DNA from 4 places in the Flavobacterium sp. Arc3 genome. Region 1 is predicted to be linked to each of the others. Evidence: riboswitches for the same ligand, from Rfam matches in the RefSeq annotation. Region 1 holds a riboswitch; each other region holds the start of a gene.
The links. A riboswitch is a leader RNA that binds a small molecule or an ion and turns the genes downstream of it on or off. The one in region 1 is predicted to bind S-adenosylmethionine.
Positions count from the first base shown of each region.

Region 2: it holds a riboswitch for S-adenosylmethionine, as region 1 does, so the genes downstream of both, QO200_RS12005 (Na+/H+ antiporter NhaC family protein) here and QO200_RS00040 (hypothetical protein) in region 1, are expected to answer to the same signal.
Region 3: it holds a riboswitch for S-adenosylmethionine, as region 1 does, so the genes downstream of both, thrA (bifunctional aspartate kinase/homoserine dehydrogenase I) here and QO200_RS00040 (hypothetical protein) in region 1, are expected to answer to the same signal.
Region 4: it holds a riboswitch for S-adenosylmethionine, as region 1 does, so the genes downstream of both, QO200_RS18780 (hypothetical protein) here and QO200_RS00040 (hypothetical protein) in region 1, are expected to answer to the same signal.

Region 1 covers NZ_JASMRI010000001.1:6,991-12,053, reverse strand. Annotated here, with positions in the region: gene QO200_RS00060 (RagB/SusD family nutrient uptake outer membrane protein) at 1-937, shown strand, start outside; gene QO200_RS00055 (transposase) at 1,049-1,561, shown strand; gene QO200_RS00050 (hypothetical protein) at 1,714-2,229, opposite strand; gene QO200_RS00045 (hypothetical protein) at 2,260-2,643, opposite strand; gene QO200_RS00040 (hypothetical protein) at 2,643-3,032, opposite strand; SAM-I-IV-variant riboswitch at 3,023-3,120, opposite strand; gene QO200_RS00035 (hypothetical protein) at 3,458-5,063, shown strand, end outside.
Region 2 covers NZ_JASMRI010000015.1:5,559-10,621, reverse strand. Annotated here, with positions in the region: gene sucD (succinate--CoA ligase subunit alpha) at 1-171, shown strand, start outside; gene QO200_RS12020 (hypothetical protein) at 388-810, shown strand; gene QO200_RS12015 (transposase) at 1,127-1,438, shown strand; gene QO200_RS12010 (T9SS type A sorting domain-containing protein) at 1,489-2,070, shown strand; SAM-I-IV-variant riboswitch at 2,169-2,265, shown strand; gene QO200_RS12005 (Na+/H+ antiporter NhaC family protein) at 2,325-3,647, shown strand; gene fabG (3-oxoacyl-[acyl-carrier-protein] reductase) at 3,833-4,579, shown strand; gene QO200_RS11995 (hypothetical protein) at 4,658-5,063, shown strand, end outside.
Region 3 covers NZ_JASMRI010000021.1:37,985-43,047, forward strand. Annotated here, with positions in the region: gene thrA (bifunctional aspartate kinase/homoserine dehydrogenase I) at 1-1,900, opposite strand, end outside; SAM riboswitch class I at 1,981-2,089, opposite strand; gene QO200_RS14675 (hypothetical protein) at 2,270-2,473, opposite strand; gene QO200_RS14680 (O-acetylhomoserine aminocarboxypropyltransferase/cysteine synthase family protein) at 3,019-4,293, opposite strand; gene QO200_RS14685 (hypothetical protein) at 4,866-5,063, opposite strand.
Region 4 covers NZ_JASMRI010000041.1:15,859-20,921, forward strand. Annotated here, with positions in the region: gene QO200_RS18765 (hypothetical protein) at 1-929, shown strand, start outside; gene QO200_RS18770 (DUF3157 family protein) at 1,077-1,496, opposite strand; gene QO200_RS18775 (hypothetical protein) at 1,514-1,915, opposite strand; gene QO200_RS18780 (hypothetical protein) at 2,325-2,711, opposite strand; SAM-I-IV-variant riboswitch at 2,770-2,873, opposite strand; tRNA gene QO200_RS18785 (tRNA-Leu) at 3,363-3,444, opposite strand; gene QO200_RS18790 (dipeptidase) at 3,557-4,945, shown strand.

The sequences.
Region 1 (5,063 bases):
AAAATTTCTTAGAGGATTAGTTTATTTTGACTTAGGAAGATTATTTTCTAAACCTTATACAACGGGTTCTGTCAACAGTCAACTTGGAGTTCCTATAGTATTGGATCCAGTTTTAGACCCTGATAAAATTACTTTTCCATCAAGGAATACTCTTGAAGAAGTGTATGCCCAAGTAATTCTTGATTTAACTGATGCGTATGCTTTATTGCCAGAAACAAATGGTGTATATGCTACAAAATATAGTGCAGCAGCACTTTTAGCACGTGTCTATTTGCAAAAAGGAGATTATACAAATGCACGAAATATGGCTAATATTGTAATCAATGATAGTGGTGCAACATTAACGGCTACTTTTGCTAAAGCGTTTAATAATTCGGAAAATTCAACCGAGGATTTGTTTGCATGGCAGGTTAATAGTCAAGATGATAGTATAAACGATTTTAATCTTTTTTGGGCAGGATCTGATTTTGGAGGTCGTTCTGGAAATCCAGATGTTGATATTGAAGATCAGCATTGGGATATTTATGATGATGCAAATGATGAACGTGCTGGTTTCTTTTATGAGGCTGATTATTGGTGTACCACAAAATGGAAAAGCCAGTATGCAAACATCCCGTTTTTACGCTTAGGCGAAATGTATTTGATACGTGCAGAGGCTAATTTAAGAGAAGGAACTGTTTTGGGACTATCTCCTTTGGATGATATTAATATGTTAAGGTTTCGTTCAAATGCTACATTATTCACTACGGTAAATTTGGCAGCTATATTGATGGAAAGAAAAAGAGAATTGTCCTTTGAAGGATTTGCATTATTTGATGCCAAAAGGTTAAAACAAAACATAGGTTCTTTGCCTTACAATGCTAATAATCTCGTTTTACCGATCCCTTTAAGAGAAATGGATGTCAACAAGAATTTAATCCAGAATGATGGGTACTAAATAATGAAGTGTTTAAACTTAGTGAAAGAGGCTGTCCGAAAAGTAATTTTCAGACAGTTTTTTTGTTATTATGCTGAATTTAAGTATGTTTAAGTACTCAAAACAACATTTATGGAGCCCATTTTTAAGCATCATTTAGTTCATCAGCAAGAACTTTTTCCCTTGAATTTAAATGCTTTAATTTCAGAAAATCATTCCGCTAGATTAATAGACTCTGTTGTTGAAAGATTAGAAATACCTGATATTATTTCACAGTATAAAGGTGGTGGTTCTTCTAGCTATCATTCTAAAATGCTTCTTAAAGTACTGTTTTACGGGTATTTAAACAATACTTATTCTTGTCGAAAAATAGCTAAAGCAGTTAAGGAAAACATTTACTTTATGTGGCTTTCAGGTGGTTTACAGCCTGATTTTAGAACTATAAATGATTTCAGAGGACAAAAATTAAAAGGGAACGTCGAAAAGCTTTTCAATCAACTCGTTGAGATGATGGTTGATTTGGAACTTATTAGTCTTGAGAAACAATTTATCGATGGAACCAAAATAGAAGCCAATGCACATAAATACAGTTTTGTTTGGAAAAAAGCAGTTGAAAAAATAAAGAGAGACTTCAAGGTAAGATAGATGCTGTTTTGACCGAAATTGGTCAAGCTATCGCGTCAGACATCATGCATACTGACAATCAAAACGAAACAAAAATTTATAGTCAGAAATTAGCAGAGAAATTTCACAACAATAAAGTTGGCACTTCTGTTCAATGATTAATGGTTATTGCATTATCTTTTTGCATTAGGTTCAAACATAAGTCCAATATATTTTAGACTAAGTATAAACGCAATTACCATTACTATGATATAAATATATCTAAAAGCTACAAACTTATCTTTTTCAGAATTATACCTCCTTATCCACTCAAGACATAAAATCACAAAAAATAGCGCTGGAAGAAAATATGGAATGTTATCTGATATCTCATGGTTACTTCCATAACCATAAGATTCCTTTTTGTCAACATACTCAAATAGAAAAAAAGAAAGACAAACTGGAATTATTAGTTCAAAAGTCCCAGTTAACACTTGAAGGTTGGTTAACTTATAAATGTTTGACTTTTGAACTTTTTTATTAAGTAATGAAGAAATCTTGATACTGGGAAATATTGGTAATATTCCCAATAATACAATAGGTAGCTGAGTTCCCATCACGTGATACACTTCCGAAGAAAACATAATCATAAGAATAAATAAAACTAAAACCAATGTGCCATAAGGCAATAAAAACAACAATATTCTCATATCTATAAATTTACAGTTTAATCTTTTCTCTTAAATCCTTGGGTCTATTGCTTCATCAATCTCTAGCATAACTGTTTCATCTGTAAACACAATCACAGTTCTATTTTGTTGTAACTTATTAAGCAAATGAGAACACAGTTTTATAATTTCATTTTTAAACACCTCAACTTCCAACGGAAATTTAGGGTAGTTTATAAATTCTAACCTTATATGGTTTTCTTCCAGACCGCCTAAAACAATACTACAATCGCTGATTGAAGCGCTTAAATAAATCCTTGCTTCATCTATTCTTTGCTTTTGATACTCTTCAAGGGTATGAATCAAATATTCCTTCTTGTAAAGCTCTTTGCTATATCCTATTTCTAGTCCAAGGGTGATGACCGCTGTAAAGGTTTTTATTGCTTTTGTTTTCATTATTCTTTACAATGTTTAAATATCTCTATTGTATCTAATTGTAACGTCTGAACCAATGCAACTGCTCTTGTAGAATAAGCTCCTGTGAAAGAATACGTGATAACAGCATATTCTTGGTTAGCTTTCAATTGTGAGTAATAGATATCAGGATAAAACTCATAATCCCTTCCATTTGGTTTTTGAAACTTTAAAAAAGTGGTAATACCAGCAATACTTTGGTCGTATAGCTCCTTCTCTTTATATATGTAATTGACTTCTTGAAGTTCGTCAAAAGCGACACTATAAAACTGGAAATCGAGGTCTAAATAAATCTTAAACAGATTTTTTTTAGCCTTTTTTGTTTTTAAAGCAATCTTGAATTTGGAAATAAATTGAGGTATTTTAAACATATTTTTCCTTAGTTTAGGCTCATTGTTTTAGCACCTTCGCTTGTCTAAGCAGGTTGCTACTACTAAATAGTAGTTCGTAATGATATTCAAATATATAAATTAAAAATAAAAACGGACATTAAAATCACACAAATTTTTAAAACTTATAAAAAATAACAATTCAATAGTGACTTAGAATATCACTAAAAACAGGTATAGGCTTCCCGATAAATTAACCCTAATTTTGGTTTTGTTCCTATTTCCATAATTACACACAAATTAAAAAAATGCTCTGAAATGTGGAAAACCGTAAAGATTTAAGTGTCAGATTTTTTACTATTGTAAAGTAAAATTTAAACCAAAAAGAAAAACAAACTTAGGTATCAAATACCCTATAACAACACTCTGGTTGAGTTGTAGTTAATACGCCACCAAAAACAAACGTTATGAAAAAAAGAATTACCCTTATCCTATTAACATTAATTATTAGTTCAACTCTCTTTGGGCAAAAACTTAGCCTAACAGATTTAACTAATTTATGCAACAAGAAGAATTGGCAAGATGTAAATCAATTTATGTTAATAAAAGGATGGACCTATTATAACTCCGAAAAGGGAGATACTGACAATTATAGCACTATTACTTGGTCCTACAATAAAGAGGATTATAGTGATAAAGCCCAAGCATGGTTCTATCTTTATACTTATGATGACTATCCTAATAAAATATCCTATTCTATTTTTAACAAAGGTTCTTATTTATTGATACAAAATTCCTTAACCGCTAACGGCTTCAAATTAGTTGACAGTGCGATTGAAGATGAGAAAGTAATCTCTACATATGGCAGTTCGGGCTATACTTTAATGGTTACAAATGCAAAAAGAAGTGACGATGATTGGTCGGATAGAAGTATGACTTCTTATAATATAACATTGATAAAAAAATCAGGAATCTACGATAATGACAACGGAAAGAAAACAGACTATTACGATGATTATACCGTTAAATTTGAGTACAGTTTGTTAAACGGGCATTTAAACGGACCATTTAATTTTTATGATGAAAAAGGAAACATTAAAAAAAGTGGCACTTATAGCAATGGTTTTTTAAACGGTAAAACAATTGAATATGATGTAGACGGAAGTAAGTCTTTGGAATATATCATGAAAGATGGGAAAAGAAATGGCTTATTAACATCCTTTGAAGACAATAAAATCTCTTATACCACTAATTATAAAGATGACTTGGCAAATGGCTTATATACTGGCCTATATTATGACGAAACTACTGCTGCGCTTTATTTAAAGGAAATTGGTCCTTATGTAAATGATGAAAAAAATGGCAATTGGAAATACGTCTTTATTGATGGTAAAACGGAAAGAACTATAACCTATACCAATTATTTAAAAGACATCAAAGAAGGTCCGTTTCAGGACGTAAAAGGAGACAGTCTTATTGTTGGTAATTATAAAAATGATGAACTTAACGGCAGTTACAAAGTCTATTTAGACGCGCACAAAAATCTTTTTGGAGGAACAATCAATACAAACATTTCTGAACTCAAATTAATTGAGGAGGGGCAATACAATAACGGAAAAAAAACGGGCTATTGGAAAAACTACAACAATTCAGGTAGTCTAAGTGCCGATGGAAATTACAGCGAAGATTTAGAAAACGGAGAATGGAACTTTTATTTTCCAAATTATGTGAAAGAAAATGGGGAGTCTGAACCCTTTGCTAATAAGCTTGCATTAAAAAGGATTTATTTAAACGGAAAATTAAACGGAAAAGCACAACGGTTTTATTATAGAGAAGAAATCAAATATCCGTGTGACGAAGTTAACGACACCGGAGTTAAAGTAGACAGCTGTTCTAAATTTAGAATCTACAAAATATTTGAAACCTCGTATTATAAAAATGATGAGTTAACTGGCCTTTATGAACTAAGGGACTCTATAAATCAATTGGTTTCGAAAGGACAATATGAAGATAATTTAAAAGAAGGAAAATGGTCTGGCTATAAAGAAGGAAATCAAATTAAAACGGAGTCTA
Region 2 (5,063 bases), on a different contig from region 1:
ATTGCAGGAGTTACCGCTCCAGCAGGTCGTACAATGGGTCATGCAGGTGCTATTGTAGGTGGAACTGATGATACAGCAGAAGCTAAAAAACAAATCATGAGAGAATGTGGAATACACGTAGTGGATTCTCCAGCTGAAATTGGTAAAAAAGTAAAAGAAGTTTTAGGATAGTCATCTATTTTAAAACTAAAATATAAAAAGCCTCACATTTGTGGGGCTTTTTTATTATAAAATAGAATTAAAGAAATACCTTTGCACTTTATTAAAAACAGCTATTTTACCGCTTTAACTTTAATAATAATAAATAGAAACGAATGGTTTAGATAATCCTCACGATTTTGTGGGGTATTTTTTTGAGGAAGCCAATTCAAATAAAAATAAAACAATATGTATAAGGAATTAAAAAAATTTAAAGTTAGCGACAAATTTTCATTTGCTGCAGATGACAGTTTAGAACAAGTTTGTAATGCTTCAGAAGGAAGTGGCGTGTTTTTAGTGTATGCAGTAGCAGAAGAAAAAGAGTTGATCATGGTAGGTTCTACAGGAACAGTACAAAATGACGGAACTTTGAAAATTAAAAATGGTGGTCTAAAAGAAAAGATTGTTGAAGGGCACCAGTTTGCAAAAACAGGAAGGAAATATTCTTGGCCAGCGCAAATGAAAAAAGAAGATATCAGCTTGTTAGAAGTTGTTTGGTATGAAACATTCAATGATGATACTAAAGGTATTCCTACTGCTGTAGAAGGACAAGTTTTACAAATTTTCTTAGATGAAAATGGTAGATTACCAAGATGGAATGTAGCTTTCTAGTCAATTTCATAAATCATATATTTTATAAAAAAAGCTTTACTTCGGTAAGGCTTTTTTTTTTAGGAAAATAATTTATTACTAATTGATTTCTATATATTTGATTACTTTAATTTATGAAATGAAAAAACTTTACTTTTTACTTATTGGATTTTGTTTTTTTGGAAGTGTTAATGCTCAGGTTATTGATATACCAGATGTCAATTTTAAGAAAAAATTACTAGAAGCAAGTGTAGACAGTTATATTGCAACCAATGTTTATTTTAGCCCCTTATAAGTTCGGAGTGATATTTTAAATTTCAAATAGTACATTTGAGATATGAAATACAAGAAATGGAGTTTAGAAGAGAAGTTAGAAATTTTATCTTCTTGCGAAGAATCAGGAGTTGTAGAAACCTGCCGTAAATACAGTGTTAGTAAAGGAACTTTGTACAGTTGGAAGAAGAAGCATGAGAAACAAGGAGAAGCAGGTTTAAAAGTCACTTATGACGATCGTAGCAAAGAGTTAAAGCAAGCTGAGGAAGAAAACCGTATCCTACGTAAATTATTAGCTAATAAAGAAATTGAACTAGAAGTTGGACGTGAACTTTTAAAAAAAAAGTTTGGGACGTCCGATCCAAGAAAGATTTAGTTGATAGTATTTGTAGCAAGTATAAAATCAGTAAAAGCAAAGTCATTGTGATGGTAGGTATGATTCAAAGTAGTTACTACCGAAGACCAAGCCATGGTAAAAAAGGTAATAAGCCTAGTGTCTTTACTTATAATAAATCCAAAGGAATGGTAATTCAAGAAGTTGTTATTAAATCGGTTAAAGAAATCTTAAGTCATGAGTTTATAGACTGCGGATACCGTTTAATGACCTCTTATTTACATCGAGATGGCTATAAGATTAAAACATTACCAACATTAGTAGTTGGCGATACATTCCAAAATGAAGCTAATATTTATTTTGATTATAACTTTCCAATTCTGACAAACAAAGCGACATCTACCTTTAAAACCTTAGCAACTTCAGATTTTGAATTTTCAAATTACTTTAGTGTGTTTCCAAATCCAGTAAATGAGATTCTAAATATTAATTATAAAAATTCTATAGAAGTACAATCAATAGCAATTTATGATATTCTTGGACAAATGGTCATTGCTGTTCCGAATGCGACTTCAGTAACAAAGGTTGATGTTTCTAAACTGGCTTCCGGAAAGTATTTCTTGAAAATGAATACAGATAAAGGAAGTTCGAATATGAAATTTATAAAAAACTAAATTAGTTATAAAAAAGCTTTACTTCGGTAAGGCTTTTTTTTGTAAAATATTTTTTTTGATCGAAGGTGACGATTTCAAAAAATAATAATTACTTTTGCAGCCGTTATCACGAATCTCAAAAAGAGATAGCAACCTGCAACAACGAGCAAGGTGCTAAAACGATAAGCCAAATCCTTTGGAAAAAACGTTGTTTTACATTCCCATTTTTTTAGCTATTGTTTTTCGTCATATTTATATCATTATAAAACTGATTTATGACTCATTTATTGAAAAAAAAAGGAAATGCATTTGCTTTAATTCCCTTATTGATTTTTATTTTTATTTTTTTAGGAGCCGGTATATGGCTTGATGATTTCTATGCTTTACCTGCGCCAATTGCTGTTGTGATAGGAATTATTTCTGCTTTCTTACTTTTTAAGAGTTCGTCAGATGAGAAAGTAGCCACTTTGATTGCTGGTTGTGGAGAGAGTAAAATTATGACCATGTGTCTCATTTATCTTCTCGCGGGAGCATTTGCTGTTGTTAGTAAAGCAACGGGAGGTGTGGATGCAGTTGTAAGCCTTGGAATTAATACAATTGATGTCGCTTATTTTCCGTTAGGGATCTTTTTAATAGCGGCCTTTTTATCAACAGCTACTGGAACTTCTGTGGGAGCCATTGTAGCTATTGGGCCTATCGCAGTAAATCTGGCTAATTCAAGTGGAGCTTCATTGCCATTGATTGCAGGCGCTTTGTTAGGTGGTTCGATGCTTGGAGATAATCTATCGATGATTTCAGATACTACAATTGCTGCTACGCAATCATTAGGATGTAAACTGAAAGATAAATTCAAAATAAATTTATTCATTGCTTTTCCCGCAGCCATTATAACCGTTCTAGTTTTCTTTTATTTGGGACTGAACTCTGATATTACTGCAGTGGCGATTCCTAAGACCAATTTTGAATGGATAACTATTCTTCCTTACGTTCTAGTAATTGTATTAGCATTAGTTGGCATAAACGTTTTTTCAACACTGATTATTGGAACTTTATTAGCTGGATTGATTGGGTATTTTGGAAATCATTTTACGTTGATGGAATTTGCCCAAAAGATATATGAGGGCTTCACTAGTATGACTGAAATATTTTTATTGTCTATGCTTACTGGTGGTTTAGCAGCAATGGTTGATAAAGCTGGAGGAATTGATTATTTATTGTACCAAATCAAAAAGCGCATTAAAAGTAAAAAATCGGCGCAGGCTGGAATTGGTGCTTTGGTAGGTTTTACGAATGTGGCTATTGCCAATAATACAGTTTCCATTGTTATAACAGGTGGAATTGCTAAGGAAATTAGTGATGAATACGATTTGAGTCCCAAGAAAACAGCAGCAATTCTTGATATATTTTCTTGTGTAGTGCAAGGGATCTTGCCTTATGGGGCACAAGTATTGCTGATTTTAAGTTTTGCAAATGGCAAACTTGATTTTATGGATTTACTAACAAATGCTTGGTATCATTTATTTTTGTTTATTTTTACTTTGGTTGCGATTTATAGCTCTTTTTGGGACAAATTGGTAAAACGATTTCTGGATCTTTAAAATCGGTTCGATTTCGAATGTTATTGATTTTTAAATTTTTTTAAAAAAGGAATTATTCTATATTTGACAACTGTAAGATAGCCCTGATAGTAGTGGAAATCCTTTTATGAAAGCGCTAGCGGTCATAAAAGATTGAAGCGGATAGCAGGAATAGCTACAAATAAAAATTAAACTAATTTTTGAATATGAAATTACTAGAAGGAAAAGTGGCCATTATAACAGGCGCGAGTCGCGGAATTGGAAAAGGAATTGCAGAAGTTTTTGCAAAACATGGAGCAAATGTTGCTTTTACATACAGTTCATCTGTGGAATCGGCTTTAGCATTAGAAAATGAATTGAACGCTTTGGGAATTAAAGCAAAAGGATACCAATCAAATGCAGCTGATTTTAATGAAGCACAAGCTATGGTTGATGCTGTAATTGCTGAATTTGGAACTGTTGATATTTTGATTAATAATGCTGGAATTACTAAAGACAACTTGCTAATGCGTATGTCTGAAGAGGATTTTGACAAAGTTATTGATGTGAACTTGAAATCAGTTTTCAATATGACCAAAGCAATTCAAAGAACTTTCTTGAAAAAACGCGCCGGATCAATTATCAATATGAGTAGTGTAGTAGGAGTGAAGGGTAATGCGGGCCAAACGAATTATGCCGCTTCAAAAGCAGGTGTTATTGGATTTACAAAATCGGTTGCACTTGAATTAGGTTCGCGTAATATTCGTTGTAATGCTATTGCTCCAGGATTTATTGAAACTGAAATGACAGCAAAATTAAATGATGATGTCGTTCAAGGATGGAGAGACGGGATTCCGTTGAAACGCGGAGGAACTACTGAGGATGTTGCTAATGCTTGCCTTTTCTTAGCGTCTGACATGAGTGCTTATATCACTGGTCAAGTCTTGAATGTTGATGGAGGAATGCTAACATAAGAAATTATAAATTTTAAATGATGAATTTTAAAATACTGAATTCTTTCCATTTAAAATTCATCATTTAAAATAAATAGAATGACAACAAACACGGTCCTACTAATTCTACTATCAATAGTAATTGCCGGTGGTTTATCATTTTACCAATATTTTTATAAAGCCAAAAGCAAATCAAAACTAAATTTGTTTTTGGCTTTATTGCGTTTTCTATCCTTGTTCGGGATTCTATTATTGTTGATTAATCCCATAATCACCAGAAATACGCTGGAGATTATTAAACCGCCTTTGGCAGTTGTTGTAGATAATTCAAGTTCGATAACGGCCTTAAACGCTAACAAAAAAGCTTTAGAAATATATGCTTTAATAACAGCAAACTCAGCCTTAAATGAAAAGTTTAATTTGCAGTCGTATCGATTTGACACGGCATTTGAACCCTCAGAAAAATTTGACTTTAAAGGGACACAAACTAATCTAGGCGGAATTT
Region 3 (5,063 bases), on a different contig from region 1:
TTCCTTCTAAATTTACCAAAGAAACATTTTCTAAAACAGATAATGTTTTAATTCCGCTGACATTAGAATTTGAAGTAATTAAAGTTCCATTATTTTCGTGATTGAAAGTATTTAAAATACGAAGCGGAATATTTTTCTCTAATAAAGGAATAATTGTTTTTGCATGCAAAATATTCACACCAAAATTAGCAATTTCATTTGCTTCATTATAAGACAAAGATTCAATCTTTTTAGCATCTAAAACCAACTCGGGATTAGCAGTGTAAATTCCATCAACATGAGTGAAATTTTGCAATTCTTCGGCATTGATATAATTAGCGACTAATGACGCCGTATAATTACTTCCGTTTCTACCTAAAGTAGTGGTTTCGTGTTTCGCATTCGAACCAATAAAACCAGTAATCACTAGTATTGAATCTTTATTCTCTTTGAAAATTTGAATGATATTTTTCTTAGAAACAGCGTCCAAAGGTTGTGCATCCCCAAAATTGGAGTCGGTTATGATTAAATCTCTTGTATCTGCTAGTTTTGCAGTAACGCCTCTTTCATTCAATAAAAAAACCAATAATTTAGCCGAAAGTACTTCGCCATGTGCTAAAATTTGGTCTTGAATCTTTGGGCTATAATCACCAATCAAGCTAACGCCTTCAAAAAGTTTATCTAATTTATCAAATTCAGTCGAAAAATCAACGGCCTCAAAACCATCTTTTTGATAGGTTTTAAAACTTTCCAATAGCGGTTTGTAATTTCCGTTTTTGGCTGCAATAGTAAGAATGTCGTCCAGCTCATCCGTTGCTTTTCCTCTTGCCGAAACGACGATTGCAATTTTCTCGTCTTGTTTTATTTTTTCCTCTATAATATCTAAAACTGTGTCGATACCTTCACCGTTTGCTAAAGATTTACCGCCAAATTTAACTATTTTCATTTGTTTTTTATTTTTGAAAACAACTTCTAACAAATTGTCTAATTGTTCGTATTCCATCAAAAAAGCATCGTGCCCATGTTGTGAGTCAATCTCACTATAAAATACATTATTTTTAAATTTTTTAATCTCATTGTACGTATCTCTATTCTCCTTTGCTGTAAAAAACAAATCTGAATTAATTCCTACAATGTATATATTAGCACCCACTTTTGAGATAACTGATTCTAAAGACTCATGATTCCTAGTTATATCAATCGTTTTCAATAATTGGTTCATCATTTTATATGCCGAAAGCTGAAACCTTTTTTCTAATTTTTCTCCATGGTAATTCAGCCAACTTTCTACTTTGAACGTTTCTAGTTGTTCATTGAGATCTCTATTAAATTTTTCTTTGAAAGATTCAGGCGTGCGGTAGCACAACATGGCGTGAACACGAGCGTCTTCAATAGGTTTTTTAGAGTTATTTAGGATTTGCTCTTGCAAATAACAATTAGCAATCAACCAGTCAGTCGCTTTCCAATCTGTAGCTATGGGAATGAAGTTTTGTGCCAGTTTAGGTTCTAGAGCCAAAATTTCCCAAGCAATTCCACCACCAACAGAACCGCCGATAAGAGCAAATAAAGAATCAATCTTTAAAAACCGAAGTCCTTCGATGAAAATCCTTGCGATATCTCTTGCAATAAAATCTCTGTAATTCTCTATAGTCGCTGAATTGAATCCGTTACCAGGAACATCAAAAGAAACAATTGTATATTTCCTAGTATCGATGGTTCTATCGACACCCACAATATCATTCCACCAACCCGATTCGCCAATTACTTGTGAGTTTCCGGTCAAGGCATGATTAATTAAGATAATGGGAGCGGTATGCGAAGCAGCGCCAAAAACCTGATAACTTAAGTTTAGGCTAGCATAAAAAGCACCATTGTGCGTGGTGAAATTTTGTATGGTAATATGTGTTGGGTTATTTTCCAATGTCAAATCTTTTATTAATTTTGATTTGTATTTGGAAATATTAGAAAGAAAAAACTAGGTAAATACTAGAGAAATTCTTGTTGTTATCTTTCCACTTTAGGGAGTGGTAGAATGCAGCACCTTCTTCGATTTCTCGAAGGGTTGCTAAGGCTTCATCGGGTCTAATCCCTCATCCTTTCTTTATAACATTTCAATACGTGTGTGAACTTATTACTGCAAATTAACTACATATTTTTATAACAACCAAACTTTTACCATTCTGATTATTAGCGAAAAATATATTTAACAAAAAAAACGCGAAACATTGCTGAACATAACAATTCAGGAATTCCTCGCGTGTAAATCACTATAAAGACAGCTCGCTATCAATTAGATAAAAAGAGTATCGTTTTCCTTTGAATACATCAAAAACTGTAATGAATTTGGTGATTTATTTAAATCATTAGCATTGGTGTCGTTGATACCAAATCTTGGATGAACTAAATCATCTACCGTGATTTTTATACTATTTTTTTTAGTTTTTAAGTTCCTTAAAAAACTTACCGCTCTGGTAATTCTACTAATTGCCCCCATGTGTCTACTTGTTTAATTGTTGCTATGTTTATTCTTGCTTGTTTGTTACTCTTTATTCTCTTTTAAATACCATAAAAAAACCCTTTTGGATAAATACCAAAAGGGTTAAAGTTATAGTAACTTATACTTTTGGCATATCAACATATTTTTACAAATAAGGTAATCACTAGTGATCTATTATTTCTAAAAATATGTTTTTCCATGCTAATTATCTTTAAATTCTAAATTGTTTTAATAAAAAAGCCTTCCAAAAGAAATAGGAAGGCTGATGCTTAATTATAGCTATAATATAAGGCAATCATTTCCTTGCAGATGATTCCGAAATAGTTTTAAAATTTACAATAATGATTAAATTCATCTTTGGTATTTTCTTGCAACAAATTTCAGTTTTTTTTTGCTAGTTCCCTAATGACTATCAACATTTTAACTCATTTTTAATACAAATATTATAATCTTACAAACTGAGATTGTAATACTATAAAACTCATCTTAATTTTGGATAAAAAAGCAGTGTTTAAACGATATAAAATATACTTTATAAATTCTTACAATAACTCAAAAACTGCTTTTAAGTCTGCTTTTAAATCTTCAATATCTTCTAAACCTACAGAAAGACGAATCAAATCTTTAGAAACTCCTGAAGCTAACTGTTGTTCATCAGATAATTGTTGATGCGTTGTACTTGCTGGATGAATAATTAATGATTTTGTATCTCCAATATTTGCGAGTAGCGAAAATAGTTTGGTATCATCCGCTACTTTTTTTGCCGCTTCAAAACCTCCTTTTAGACCAAAGGTTACTAATCCGTTTTGTCCTTTTGGCAAATAACGTTTAGCCAGATCATAATATTTACTCGACTGTAAACCTGGATAATTCACCCACTCCACTTGCTCTTGACTTTCTAGCCATTGTGCTAATGCTAATCCGTTCTCACTATGTCTTTTTACACGTACGGCCAATGTTTCTAAACCTTGAATAATTTGGAACGCATTAAACGGACTCAAAGCAGCTCCATAATCACGTAGTCCTTCAATTCTTACTCTTGCAATAAAAGCAGCGTTTCCTAAAGCTTCATGATAAACCAAGCCATGATAGCCAGCATTAGGGGTTGTAAATTCCGGAAAACGACCACTACTCCAATCAAAAGTTCCTGCATCAACAATAACTCCTCCTAAAGAAGTTCCGTTACCTGAGATATATTTTGTTAAAGAATGAATAACAATATTCGCTCCGTGCGCTATTGGATTTAGTAAATATGGAGAAGCAACTGTATTATCTACAATCAAAGGAACTTTCAACGCTTTTGCTTCAGCAGAAATAGCTTCAATATCTAATACATCTAACTTTGGGTTCCCCAAACTTTCGATAAAAAACACTTTGGTATTCTCATTCGCTGCCTTAGCAAAATTAGCTGGATCAGAAGGGTCTACAAAAGTGGTTGTAATTCCTAGTCGCGGCAAAGTAGTTTGTAATAAGTTAAACGTTCCTCCATACAAACTGCTAGATGCTACAATATGATCACCCGTTTTTAACAACACTAACAAAGCGGTTGTAATCGCCGCTGTTCCAGAAGCAGTAACAACAGCACCTACACCACCTTCTAATGCTGCTAAACGTTGTTCTAGAATGTCATTAGTAGGATTATTAAGTCTCGTGTAAATGTAGCCCGCTTCAGAAAGCCCGAATAAATTAGCCGCATGCTCTGAATTATCAAAAACATACGATGATGTTTGGTAAATGGGAACCGCTCGAGTTCCTGCGTGTTTTGTTACATCATGTCCAGCATGCAATGCGTTTGTTTCAAATTTATTAGTACTCATAATTTTAGTTTTTTGATTTTATTGTTATTTATTAAATAAAAACCCTTTTAGATAGGTATCCAAAAGGGCTTTAAGCTGTCTTATAAACTTATACTTTTGGATTACCTGAAACAAATACACATCATGGCTTTTGCACAAATCATAGATTTGACAATTGACGGATTAACTTGTTTAAAATTTAGATTGATCATTTTATCTTATTATTTATTCTAAAAGAAGTTCTTCTTTAGTTTTCAAAAAAAAAAGCTTCCCTTTTTGAGGGAAGCTTTTGCTATATTTAAGATTTTAAATTGAAGCAATAGTCTACCCTAAGGAATGAACCTTCATGGCTTTTGACATATTACAAACATTTAATTTCATGGTTTCCTTTTTTTGTTGAAACAAATTTGCTGACAATAATTTATATATCCTAATATATTTTAAAAAATAACAAATAAAATATTTTCTGTTAAAACCCCACTAATCAATAATTTAAACAAACGTTAAACCACCCACAAAAATTGACAGCTGTTCTTAATGCTAAATTAACTTTAGATCCCATTGAATTTCTTAAATATAGGATAATCTTTAAATTATATGAACAGAACTTCATTTTCTCGAGAATACATTTGAAGCATTAAGGAAATTGAAGTGTTTTTAGACCTAGGAGAATTTGTTGTTTTGGTTTGAATTCTTGGGTGCACTAATTCGTGAATTGACTCCACTTTTTCTTCTTTTTTTACCCTGAATCTAAAATCTGACTTTGACAAAGCTGGTTTTGATGTTTTCAT
Region 4 (5,063 bases), on a different contig from region 1:
ACCTAGACCCAAAAAAAATTACAGTTCAATTGTCTGACGCTTTAAACCACAATGAACGTCTGTACTTAGAAAATTCAGATTACCAAAAATATCTTTTAAACGCTTCAAAAATATTGAAAATGAACAATGGAGAATTCTATATGACACACAAGCCAGAGACTGACGGAAGAATCCATACTTCGCTATCGGGATTCCCTAAAGAGTTCAGAAAATTCTTGCGCTATGAAAATTCCGTTTTGGCCGAAATTGACATTTCCGCATCTGTTCCAACATTTTTATTCTTTATCTTAAGTAATTTAACCAATAACAATTGTCATCTTAATAGTATAATTAATAGTACTAAAACTTATTATAATCATTATATGTTAGTAAAAAAGCGCGTAGCCCTTTGTAGTAAAGAGTTGGAGCAATTTCAAATTCAAATCGGGGAAGGGACCCTATATGAGCGTTTTGTAGACGGGTTTCACACCATCCATTTATTTGATGAAAGGCTAAAACCAGATGAATATTTATTGAGTGCTGTCGAAAAAAAGTTTAACCGCAAATTTGATGGTGATATGGATGATTTAATAAAAGTAGTGAAAACAAATATGCTCTCAATGTTAAACGCAAAGCCCAATACGTTCGTAAACGAAAAAGCAGTTTTTCAATCCTATTTCCCGAAAATGCATTTTTTTATTACGGAGTTAAAAAAGAAAAACCACAGGTTCTATTCCTACCTGACGCTTCAAACCGAAAGCTATTTTATGCTTAACATTGTCGCCCGACAACTGAATAAAGATTTTAGAAAAAAAATTCCATTATTGACTCTTCACGATTGTATCGTAACCACAGAAGATAAAGCAAGTATTGTCAAAACCTTTATGGAAACTACTTTTTTAAAAGAACTAGGCTTTGTTCCGATGCTTAAATCTAAAACATGGGTTTAAGGGGGGGGTTTAATGTCTGTGAGCGTACTGTTACAAGAAAGTATAATCTTACAGGTAAATAATCTTTTACACTCTCAATTATGCTATAATAACAAACCCGCCTAGGTAGCGGGTTTTGTTGTTTAGTGGTCGTGAATGTTGGGTGTTTTATTTCCCTTTAAACAACTCTTCATCTAATCTTGAAAATACAGTACCCATTCTTCTATATTTCATTTTCTTTCCGCTTACACAAAGAGAATACATTCCATTTCCTTTTTGTTCAGAGATATTTAACAATTTTACATCTTTAACCTCGCATTCATTTTCAACTGCAACATGGTTTTTTAAATCCTCTGTTGTTGCGTCGAATTTTTTAAGCCAACTATTTATTCCCTTTTCGCTTTTTGGTTCTACATAATTTGGTTCTAAAGTACAATCGTTTTCAGAAACCACAGTTTTACTTATGTAGTCCCACGTTTTATCACTTTTCAAAACAACTTTTTTTCCGTCTTCTGTCGTTGCAGTTGCGCTTTGAGCTATAGAAATACTCGAAACTATAAATAAGATTGAAATAAATAATTTTTTCATAATTAAAATTTTAAAGTTTATTGTTTTATAAATACAACGCCTGCTGAGGATTCCCATTTAATTTCAGTGTTTGATATTTTACTAAAAGAATAGGTTACTGACTGTCCCATTGGATAATTAATTTTCGCACTGTATGAAGTGCTTGATATTGTCTCTTCAACAGTTACTTTTTCACCTGCTTTTCTAAATGAATCAATTTGTCCTTGTGTACACAGGTCCCCATTTAATATTAGAGTACAAAAATCATTTGAGCTAAATTTAAACCCGAGCCCTTGCCCTTGTAATGCGCCTTCCTGTTTCCATGTTCCTTGAATCCATGTTGGGGGGTTGATATCAGAACTCGAGGTACCGGAGCTATCATCTGAAGATGAACAAGAAAAAATCAAAAGAGCAGTAAAAACATAAAGTAAATTTTTCATAATATATATTTAGGTTTGGTTAATCGCATTTCCATCTGATTTTGCTAATGTATCGATACTAAATGACCGATTTTACAATGTTACTAATATTCAGTATTTGAAAAAGCTCTATATTGAGTCTTTGTAGCAATTTTTTTATAATTGTTAACGAGGATTAAATTAAAAATCACGCCCGTGAATTTAACAAATATAACACTACTAATTAAAAGAAAACATACCCACAATTAGTGATATTTGCTAAAATATTAAGATGTTTTATAAAAACGTTACGGTTTACCTCAATTTGAGTTATTAATATGCCTGCTTGCAAGTAAGTCTCTTAAGAGTATACCACGAATAATGAAAAGCAATGGAAGAAAATTGACTGTCTTTGTTTCTTTAATTATATAGCTACATTCTCGGCTTCAGTTTAATTTTTAAGCCATATGAAATTACCGTTCATCTTTATTTCACTGCTAATCCAATCAATCTCCAATAGTTCAGGGAGTTCTTGATTGATCAAACATGTGATGCTGTTTCCCGCTCCGTGAATAAGCTGCTCAAATGCGACGACAAAATCACGCTCAAAGACAAATCCTTTAGGGATTAAAATGGTATCAATGATCTTCTGCAATTCCCAAGCGGGCTCGTTCATTTCAGTCATGACCAAGAGCTTCCCATTCGTCTTTCCCCATAGGTTGTTTTCTACGGAAAAATCGTTTACCGAGAGCCCATATTTGTTTAGACTGGAAACATTAATGATTAGGTTGGTGAAGGTGATGTCAATTTTATCACTGTCAATAAAATGGATAGCCATAATGATTTGAATTAAGTTAATAATTTACAGAACATCTTGACAATAAAAAAGGGAGTTGAATAGCACTTTATTTTGGCGGGCTGCCCTCATCTTATTTACCACCGTGGACTCTCGTCTCGGTTGGTTTCTTTCTCCCGGAGGGAAAGAATCTTGATGTTTGAAGGGTAAATATAGAATTATTTTTTGGATTTATCGATATGGAACTTAACGTGACCTACCAAATGATGCTTATTCTATGCCTATAGAAGGTCAACTAGAAGGTGTGTTTTTTATCGTACTCGTTCACCTATTTTACTATAGTGCGGACTACTTGTGTTTTTAACACTTTTTAACAAAGGGAATTGCCAGTGCTTTATGCAATATCTAGAATTTTTTTTGCCAAATTTTTTTTAAAATCCCTTTCGTTATCTTCACATAAATGACCTTTAGAATACCCCGGCACCCCGTAGACGAGAATTCTCCACCCCCCCCTATTAAATGTTGAAAAAGAAGTTTATTCCATTAGTTAAATAAAATACGTAGTCGAAGTTTCATTAGGTTAAATAGGTTCATTTACACACACAATTATGAAAGAGGGGATGTATTGGGGGAATACAAAAAGCAAAAAAGACTTAAAAAACTGATTAACAGCTGTTTAAGTCTTAATGTATGTGCGGATAATAGGACTCGAACCTACACGCCTTGCGGCACCAGATCCTAAGTCTGGCATGTCTACCAATTTCACCATATCCGCGTGCAATTGTGGGTGCAAATATAGTCATAAGTTTGAACTTTCAAAACATTTTTTAAAAAAATTTTTAATTCTATTTTTTGTACTTTTGAAACTATAAAAAATTAGTTAATAAATGGAAAATATCAAGTCATACGTACAAGAAAACAAAGACCGTTTTATCAACGAGTTAATAGAATTATTAAAAATGCCATCTGTAAGTGCAGATGCAGCCTACTCGCAAGATGTTATTGAGACTTCTGAAGCGGTAAAAGTAAGTCTGGAAAAAGCAGGTTGTGATTTTGTAGAAATCTGTGAAACTGACGGTTACCCTATTGTTTATGGTGAAAAAATAATTGACAAAAACTTGCCAACGGTATTAGTTTATGGTCATTATGATGTACAGCCGGCAGACCCGATGGAGCTTTGGACTTCTCCCCCATTTGAGCCTGTGATAAAAAAAACCGACATTCATCCGGAAGGAGCCATTTTTGCACGTGGTGCCTGTGATGATAAAGGACAAATGTACATGCACGTAAAAGCATTCGAATACATGATCCAAAGTAATACTTTGCCTTGTAACGTGAAATTCATGATTGAAGGTGAAGAAGAAGTAGGAAGTGTAAACTTAAAAACCTTTGTTGAAAACAACAATGAAAAGCTTAAAAATGATGTGATTTTAATTTCAGACACTGGAATGATCTCAAATCAACAACCTTCTATTACAACAGGTCTTCGCGGATTAAGTTATGTCGAAGTAGAAGTTACAGGACCCAACCGTGATTTACATTCCGGTTTATACGGTGGTGCAGTGGCTAATCCAATCAATATTTTGGCAAAAATGATTGCTTCTCTTCATGACGAAAACAATCATATTACCATTCCTGGATTTTATGACAATGTAGAGGAACTATCTCTTGAAGAAAGAGCCGAAATGGCAAAAGCGCCATTCAGCTTGGAAAAATATAAAAAAGCACTTGACCTGAAAGACGTTTATGGCGAAAAAGGATATGTGACTAACGAAAGAAACTCTATTCGTCCTACATTAGACGTAAACGGAATCTGGGGAGGTTATACTGGTGCAGGAGCAAAAACGGTTATCGCAAGTCAAGCGTTCGCTAAAATCTCCATGCGTTTAGTACCCAACCAAGAATGGGAGCAAATTACTGAGTTATTCACTAAACACTTCATGAGCCTCGCTCCTGCTGGAGTAACCGTAAAAGTTACACCACATCACGGAGGTCAGGGTTATGTAACTCCTATCGACAGCATAGGGTACAAGGCCGCTAACATGGCATATACGGAGACTTTTGGAGTTCCGGCTATTCCAGTTCGTTCTGGCGGAAGTATCCCTATTGTAGCTTTATTCGAAAAAGAATTAAAAAGCAAAACAATCCTAATGGGATTTGGTTTAGATAGCGATGCCATTCACTCGCCAAACGAACATTTCGGAATCTTCAATTACCTTAAAGGAATCGAAACTATTCCGTTGTTTTACAAATATTTTGTAGAGTTGTCTAAATAACATTTCTTAGATACTGAAAGTTCCAGTTTTTTTTAAAAAAGAACAAAACAAAAAAGTATCGAAAATCTTTTTAAAATAAATAATCCGCTCCTCTAGACTGAACCCAAAAGTTTGGACA